2 regions of the Leucobacter muris genome follow, and region 1 is predicted to be linked to the other one. Evidence: predicted binding sites of a transcription regulator. Region 1 holds the regulator's gene; the other holds the start of a gene.
What was found. The regulator LexA, encoded in region 1, represses DNA repair genes until DNA is damaged. The targets are predictions, from matches to a motif close to TCGAACANNTGTTCGA.

Region 2: a site for LexA is predicted at 1,829-1,844, ahead of Leucomu_RS10320 (DmpA family aminopeptidase). Genes of this name have one in related genera too.

Annotation. Positions count from the first base shown of each region.
Region 1 is NZ_CP035037.1:1,142,048-1,146,277, reverse strand. Features, by position in the region: gene Leucomu_RS05345 (histidinol-phosphate transaminase) at 1-383, opposite strand, end outside; gene Leucomu_RS05340 (hypothetical protein) at 510-920, opposite strand; gene lexA (transcriptional repressor LexA) at 1,185-1,844, shown strand; gene Leucomu_RS05330 (methylenetetrahydrofolate reductase) at 1,939-2,844, opposite strand; gene Leucomu_RS05325 (uroporphyrinogen decarboxylase/cobalamine-independent methonine synthase family protein) at 2,841-4,022, opposite strand; gene metE (5-methyltetrahydropteroyltriglutamate--homocysteine S-methyltransferase) at 4,019-4,230, opposite strand, start outside.
Region 2 is NZ_CP035037.1:2,211,966-2,216,195, reverse strand. Features, by position in the region: gene Leucomu_RS10325 (APC family permease) at 1-599, shown strand, start outside; gene Leucomu_RS10320 (DmpA family aminopeptidase) at 642-1,805, opposite strand; partial or broken gene Leucomu_RS15730 (APC family permease) at 1,913-2,440, shown strand; gene Leucomu_RS15725 (APC family permease) at 2,326-3,384, shown strand; gene Leucomu_RS10310 (hypothetical protein) at 3,499-4,098, shown strand; gene hpaD (3,4-dihydroxyphenylacetate 2,3-dioxygenase) at 4,220-4,230, opposite strand, start outside.

The DNA of each region.
Region 1 (4,230 bases):
TCGGTGCCCGAGGCGAGCAGCGGGTACATGGAGTAGGTGGGCGTGAAGCTCAGCAGCGAGCGCCCGGGGCCGCCGAACGCCTGCAGAATCTGCTGCAGCACCTCGTTCGAGCCGTTCGCCGCCCACAGCTGCTCGACGGTCAGGCCATGGCCGAGATAACCGGCCAGGGCCTCGCGCAGCTCGGTGAACTCGCGGTCGGGATAGCGGTTCACTCCGTGAACCGCCTGCGCGAGCGACTCCGCGATGTCGGCAACCACGCCCTCGGGGATCGGATGCGTGTTCTCGTTGACGTTGAGGCTCACCGGCACGGGATCCTGGGGAGCCCCGTAGGGCTGCTTGCCGACGAGGTTGGCGCGGAGAGGGAGATCGCTCAGGCTGGTCACCGCACCAGTTTAGAACCTCCCCGGGGCGCCGCCGGCTCGCGAGGCCGGCGCGCAGGGTCGGAACCTAGTGGGTGCGCCCGGGACGCCTTCGAACGCGCACGCTTCGATCGCTCAGGCTTCACACCCTCACGTATCGAGCTCGTCGGCCCCGAACACCGCGGGGCTGTCGGAGTACCGCAGCGGCACCGCGATCGCCTCGCCCGCCTCGATGCCAGAGCCGTCGAGCTGGTTGAGCTGCACGATCTCGGCGACCAGGTCGCGCGGGTCGGCCTCGGGGTCGAGCTCGGTCGCGAGCGACCAGAGCGAAGCACCGGGCTGCACGACCACGTAGTGGAACTGCTGGCCGGAAGCGCCCTCTTCCGACGCGAAGGCCTGGGGGCCCGCGAACGTCGCCGCCAGCGCGAGCAGGCCCGCGACCATCACGGTGGCCAGCGATCCGAAGACCACTCGCCCGCGACGCGTGAGGCGCAGCTTCGCGTTCGCCTTCGGGGGGCGAACCTCGTACGACTCGTGCTGCAGAACCGCCTGTGCGCTCATGGTGGTCTCTCCTGTTCTTCCGCGCCGCCGCGAGTATCACATCGGGGCGAACATCTGTTTCGAATATATCTTCGATGAATCGAAACCGCAAGCAAGATCTTCGAACACATGTTTCGATCTTTTCCGCGACACTCGAACACTTGTTTGGCGGTGTTCGAATGCAGCGGCTATGGTTTCGAGCAACGGCATCACTGAATCAGCAACCACTGACATTCATGGATCCGACCCTCCCGCCACCGCCCTCGGGCCTCGGAAAGGACAGCGATGAGCGACGCTCCCCACTCCCGGAAGCCCCTCAGCGAGAAGCAGCAGGCGATCCTCGAGTGCATCGCGCGCTCGGTCGACACTCGCGGCTACCCGCCCAGCATGCGCGAGATCGGCGACGCCGTCGGGCTCTCCTCGCTCTCGAGCGTCACCCACCAGCTCAGCCGCCTCGAGCTCGGCGGGTACATCCGCCGCGATCCGAACCGGCCCCGAGCACTCGAGATCCTCGTCGAGCTGGCGAGCACGAGCGCGGCCATCGCCGACGCCCCCGCGCAGCAGGTCGAGGAAGCCGCCTACGTGCCCCTGGTCGGGCAGATCGCCGCGGGCGTGCCGATCACGGCCGACCAGCAGGTCGAGGAGATCGTGCCGCTCCCCCGGCAGCTCGTGGGCGACGGCCAGCTGTTCATGCTGCGCGTGGTGGGCGACTCCATGATCGATGCGGCGATCTGCGACGGCGATTTTGTGGTCGTGCGCCAGCAGCGCGAGGCCGAGAACGGCGACATCGTCGCGGCGATGCTCGACGGCGAGGCGACCGTCAAGGTCTTCCGCCGCCGCGACGGCCACACGTGGCTGCTGCCGCGCAACAGCGCGTTCGAGCCGATCCTCGGCGACCACGCCGAGGTGCTCGGCCGCGTCGTCGCGGTCTTCCGCTCCGTCTGATCGCGCAGGCCGGGCCGGGGCCGCCCCCGGCCCGGCGTCGGCACGCGGTGGCGAGCGGCCGAACGCCGCGGAAGCGCCCGGCGCTGCCGTACCCTCAGCCGATCGGATCCGGCGTCAGCAGCTGCAGCTCGCGCAGCACGGCCAGCACCTGCTCGTGCCGGTTGAAGGTGTAGAGGTGCACCGACGGGGCTCCCCCGGCGAGCAGCGCGCGTGCGAGGTCGACCGTGTGCTCCACGCCCAGCTCGGGCGCGTATCCCCCGGCCTCCTCGAGTGCCCGTTCCAGCCCCTCGGGGGCCGGGCGACCCGCCAGCGACGCGACCTTGCGCAGCTGCGCACTCGTCGAGACCGGCATGAGCCCGGGCAGCACGGGGATCCGCAGCCCCGCGCTCTGGGCGTCGCCCACGAAGCCGAGGTACTCCTCGGCCCGGAAGAAGAGCTGCGTGACGGCGAACTGCGCGCCGGCCTCCTGCTTCTCGATGAGCCATTCGATGTCCTGCGAACGCGATCGCGACAGCGGGTGCCCGTTCGGGTACGCGGCCACGGCGGTGCGCCCGACGCTCGTGAGCGGCGGTCGCTCGGCGCGGGCCTCGGCGACCAGATCGACCAGCTCGAGCGACGACAGGGATCCCGTCACCGCAGGGTCGTGCTCGTCGAGCCCCCGCGGCGGGTCGCCGCGCAGGGCGAGGAAGTCGTGCACGCCGGCGTCCATGATGCGGTGGATCGTCTCGCGCACCGCATCGCGGCTCTCACCGACCGTGGTGAGGTGTGCGAGCGGCAGTGCGTCGGTGTGATCGCGCAGGTACTTCAGCAGGTCGAGCGACGCGTCGCGGTTGGACCCGTTCGCCCCGTAGGTGACCGAGATGAAGTCGGGGCCGGCTGCGGAGAGGTGCTGCACGGCGTGCCCGAGGGCGAGGGCGGCGGCGCCGCTGCGCGCCGGGAACACCTCGAAGGAGAAGCGGGCGCGGGTGGGCGCGCTGCCCGCGAGCGGCAGCGGGCTCACGACGCCGCTCCCGCCAGGGCCTCGGACGCCAGCTCGGTGCCCCGCACCCGAGCGGCGATCTTGGCGAAGGCCACGTCGCGGGCGAAGTCGGGCGAGCCGTGCCGCGGCTTCTCGTCGATGAGGTAGGGCGAGAACCCGCAGTCGTCGGTAGAGCCGAGCAGCTCGGGCGGCACGAAGCGCGCCGCCCGCACGAGCTGGTCGCGGATCTGCTCGGCCGTCTCGAGCCTCGGATGGGTGGGGTTGGTCACGCCGATGAGCACGCGCGGGGCGCGCCCGCGGGATGCCCGTCCGCGCAGCTGACCGCCGACGAGACGGGCGACACGATCCGGATCCTTCTCCCCCGCGGCCTGCACCAGGAAGTACCCCGCCTCGATCTGGAACAGCTCGGGGATCAGCTCGGCGTAGTCGATGTCGGCGCTGTGCGCCGAGTCGTTGTCGTTGCCGGGGCAGGTGTGCACGCCCACCGCGGCGCGCTGCCGCGGCTCGAGGCGATCCAGCACCCGGTTGATGAGCTCGATGAAGCCTCCCAGCGCTTCGGGGCCGGCCCACGGGGCGCGCAGATCACGGCGCAGCGCGAGGCGCCCCTCCGTGAAGTCGATCGTGACGCGGGAGGCGCCCGCGGCGAAGCAGCGCGCGATGTCGTCGGCGCAGCCGTCGACCACGTCGTTCAGGAAGTCGTCGCGCGAGTAGTCGCCGAGGCCCGCATCGGGCACCATGAGCGACAGCATCGACGGCGAGATCACGGCCTGCTTGAGCGGCAGGTCGGTCAGCTCGCGAGCCGCCGACACGTCATCGGCGGCCCACGCGCGGAAGGCGAACGGTGCGCTTGCGAGGCTCGGGATCACCCGGTGGTGGCCGTCGGCGAACACCGCGAAGACCGGCCCTTCCTCGACCTCGTCGGTGCCGAGCGGATAGCTCGCGAAGCTGTGCCTGCGCTGCTCGCCGTCGGAGATGATCGGCGAGCCGGTCGCCGCCAGGCGGTCGAGGGTGTCGCGCACCGCGAGATCCTGCTCGGCGCGCAGCTGGGCCTGCGAGGCGAGCCCCGTCTCGGCGTCGAGCACCGCGCGCTGCAGCCGCGCCGGGCGCGGCAGCGAGCCGACGGGCTCGGTGGGGAGCCGATCGCTCGGCCAGGGCGCCGCCGCACCGGGCTGCGGCGCCCGCGAGTCGGGCAGCGTCACACCGCTCCTTCGCGCACCGCCTGAGCCGCCCGCACGAGGTTCGTGAGGCTCTCCACGGTCTCTCCGTAGCCGCGCGTCTTGAGCCCGCAGTCGGGGTTCACCCACAGCTGCTCGCCGGGGATGCGGCTCGCGGCGATGCGGATCAGCTCGGTCTGCTCCTCGACGCTCGGCACGCGGGGCGAGTGGATGTCGTAGACGCCCGGGCCGA
Region 2 (4,230 bases), 1.1 Mb from region 1:
TCGTGGTCAGCCTGTTCGCGGCGCAGCTCGCGTTCCACAACTCGGCCGCCCGCTACCTCTACGCGCTCGGCAGAGCCCGTGTGCTGCCCCACTGGCTGGCGCAGACCAACGCGAAGGGTGCGCCCCAGCGCGGTCTCGCGGTGAACCTGGTCTTCGCGCTCGTGATCGCCGGCGTCTTCGCGATCTTCGTGGAGACCGACCCCGAGGGCAACCCGCTGCCCCCGGTGGCGACCCTGGTGCCGGTGGGTCTCGGCTTCGGCACGCTCTCGATCATGATCGTGCAGGCGATCGCCGCGCTCGCCGTGGTGGTGTACTTCCGGCGCAACCGCGATCCGCGCATCTGGAGCACCCTGATCGCCCCCGGCCTGGGCTTCCTCGCGCTGCTGCTCTTCAGCATCATGGCGATCGCGAACTTCGACCTCGTGGCGGGATCGAGCGCGCTGTACGTGCTCATGCTGCCGTGGGTGCTGGTGCTCGCGGTGGTGGGCGGCGTGCTCTACGCCGGGTACCTGAAGTCGAAGCGTCCCGAGACCTATGAGAGCCTCTCGCAGGATCTCGAGAACTTCGAGGAGCTGGAGGAGGCGGGTGCGCCCGAGTGAGGCGGTCGGGCCCGGCTCGACCCGAGCCCGCTCACCGGGTGCTCACTCCGCGGAGAATGCGGCCCGCACCTCGTCGTGGGGCAGCGCGAAGCTCTCGTGCCCCTCGCGGCCGACCGTGTCGCGGGCTGCGACGAGCGCGTTCAGCACCGCCTCCTCGGTCGCTTCGACGACACCGGTGAAGAGGGCGTCGATGCGTCCCCACGCGACGTGCGCGAATTGCTCGACCACCGGCCCCGTCGTGCCCATCCGCGATCCGAGGGAGCCCTCATTGGCAGTCGAGAGCGCGAGGAAGATGTCGCCCGAGAAGTGGCTGCCGGTGGTGCCGGTGCGCGCGAGGCCGAGCGGTACGCGGCGGGCGAGCGCCTCGCACTGGTCGGGCAGCAGGGGCGCGTCGGTCACGACGACCACGATGACGCTGCCGGCGCCGGGAACGGCGCGGGCTCCCGAGAGCTCTCGGTCGAACCATTCGCTCGTCTCCATCGGGTTGGGCGCCCGCGACTCGCGGCCGAGGGGTCGGCCCGCGATCTTGAGCTCCTCGCGGGATCCGAAGTTCGCCTGCAGCAGCACGCCGACCGTGTACGACTCGTCGCCGATGCGCACGGTGCGCGAGGCCGTGCCGGTGCCGCCCTTGAAGCCGTAGCAGTTCATGCCGGTGCCGCCGCCGACGCTGCCCTCGGCGAGCGGGCCGCCCGAGGCCGCGTCGAGGGCCTGCTCGGCGTGCTCGGGGCGCACCGTGTCGGCGTTGATCGAGTTGAGGTAGCCGTCCCAGGTCTCGCCGACCACGGGCAGCATCCACGCGGCCGCGCTGTCGGAGTGGTGCGCAGCCATCCAGCGGTCGACGCCGCGGTGCACCGAGCCGACGGCGTGCGAGTTGGTGATGGCGATGGGCGCCTGCAGCTGCCCGGACTCCTCGATCCAGCTGCGACCGGTGAGCTCGCCATTGCCGTTGAGCACTGCGACGCCGGCGGCGCAGGGAAGGCCCGCGCGGTCGCGCCCGCGCGGAAGGATGGCGGTGACGCCGGTGCGCGCGACGACGGGCGCGTCGTCGGTGATCGTGACGAAGCCGACCTCGAGGCCCGGCACGTCGGTGATGGCGTTGAGCGGGCCGGGCGTGCCGTCGAGGGGCACGCCGAGGTCGCGGGCGCGAGGGGCGGCCCCGGCCCCCTGGTCACCCAGCGGGGGTGTCGACTCCGAAGTATTGAACATTGTTTAATCCTTCCGTTTGTGATTACACTACATTTTCGAGGCCCTAAGCGCGATCATTCGATCCGTGTTTGAAGAATGCCACGCGTCCCGATGACGAAGGAGTCGACATGTCAGCACCGTCCACCACAGTAACGGCGACGAAGGGCGGTGAGCTCGCGGCCGGGCGACTCGGCACCTGGGACATCGTCTTCTTCGTCATCTCGGCCGCGGCGCCCCTCACCGTGATCGTCAGCGGCGCGATCACCTCGTTCCGCATGGGCGGCATCGGCGCGCCCGGCGCGATCCTCTTCTCGGGCGCCGTGCTCATCTGCTTCGCGTTCGGCTTCACGGCGATGTCCCAGAGCGTGCGCAACGCCGGCGCCTTCTACGCGTACGTCTCGCGCGGCCTCGGCAAACCGGCGGGCCTCGCGGTCTCGTCGGTCACGGTGTTCGCCTATGTGGCGCTCGTCGTCTGCTTCTACGGCTTCATCGGCTTCTTCGCCGAGTTCACCTTCGCCGAGCTCTTCGGCGTCGAGCTGCACTGGGGCGTCTACTCGGTCGCGGCGGTGCTCATCGTGGGGCTGCTCGGCTACAACAAGGTCGACGTCGGCGCGAAGGTGCTCGCGGTGCTGCTCACCCTCGAGGTCGCGATCCTGCTCGTGCTCGCCGTCGCCGTGCTCGTCGACGGCGGCCCCGAGCCCGCGAGCCTCGCCTCCTTCGACCCGCAGAACGTGTTCTTCGCACCCGGGCGGGGGCGCTCTTCGTCATCGGCTTCGGCGCCTACCTCGGCTTCGAGAGCACCGCGATCTACGCCGAGGAGGCGAAGCGCCCGGAGCGCACCGTGCCCCGCGCCACCATCATCGCGATCGCGTTCCTCGGCGTCTTCTACGCCTTCACCTTCTGGATCCTCACCCTCGCGTTCGGAGCCGACGGCCTCATCGAGCTCGCCCGCAGCGACGCCTTCGAGACGCTCGTCATCGAGGGCACGGGCGAGTACGCCGGAGCCTGGGCGGCGTTCGTCATGAAGATACTCATCGTGACGAGCTTCTTCGCCTGCGTGCTCGCCTTCCACAACGCCTGCACCCGCTACCTCTTCTCGCTCGGCCGCGAGGGGCTGCTGCCCCGCGCCCTCGGGCGGTCGAGCGCGCGCAGCCAGTCGCCCGCCGTCGCGAGCATCACCCTCTCGGCGATCTCGCTGCTCGCGGTCGTGGTCGCCCTGCTGCTGCGGGCCGACCCGTTCCTCGGGCTCGCGATCTGGACCTACGCCACGGGCGTGCAGGGGCTCGTCTTCGCCCAAGCGGTCACCGCGGTGGCCGTGGTCTGGTACTTCGTGAGGGATCGCCGCGGCCACAGCGTCTGGCGCGTCGTCGTGGCTCCCGCCATCGGGGCGATCGGACTGATCATCGGCTACTTCCTCATCGTCACGAACTTCGAGGTCGTCACGGGGCTCGAGGGGCCGATTAATCAGGTGCTGCTGCTGCCGACCCCGATCCTCTTCATCGGCGGCATCGTCGTGGGCCTCGTGCTCAAGAAGCGCAAGCCCGCCTACTACGCGAGCCTCACCGAATCGGTGAAGGTCATGCCCCGGGGCGCCGAATAGGGCGCGGGATCGCCGGCCCGTCGCCCCGCGCGGGGCGACGGGCCGGCGCGGACTCCGACGCTGCGAGCGCCGTGCTCCGGGGGTCGCGCGCTCATCTCCCGCTAGGCTGACACCATGAACGCGACCGCGCGCCGACGCCACGAACGCCGCGAAGACATCATCCGCGCGTTCTGGCGGGTCGCCCGCTCCCGCCCGCGCAAGCCGATCAACGTGCGCGCCGTCGCGGCCGAGGCCGAGATGAGCCCGGCCAACGTGCTGCACTACTTCTCCAGCCTCAACGAGCTGCAGATCACGGCGCTCGCGGGGGCGATGGAGCAGTTCAGCGAGCAGCGGCGGCGCATCATCGACCGACCCGAGAGCGCCACCGAGCGCATCTACGCCCTCATCGACGCGGGTGTGCCCGACGAGATCAGCGACGAGCTGCGCTACGTCTACGAGAGCGTGCCGATCCTCGCCGAGCACCCCGAGTACCTGCCCGCGCATCGCGCCCTCACCGAGCGCCAGATCATGCTCTACCGCACCCTCATCGAGATCGGCGCGGGCACGGGGGAGTTCGCGCTCGCGTCGCCGCCCGGCATCATCGCCCGCAACCTCGTCGCGCTCGAGGACGCCTACGACCTCTATCCGCTCGTGGGCGATCGCACGCCGCGGGAGGAGTGCCGCGCGGCCGTGCGCAGCTACGCCGAGCTCGCGCTCGGGATCGCGCCGCGGTAACCGGGGCCCTCGCACCCTCGGGCCGGCCCACGCGCGCCGTGCGGGCGACCGGGATCCGGATCCTCCCTCGCACGCAGAAAGGCCCGGGCGCGCAGTGCGCCCGGGCCCTTCGAACCGCTCCTTAGAGGGTCT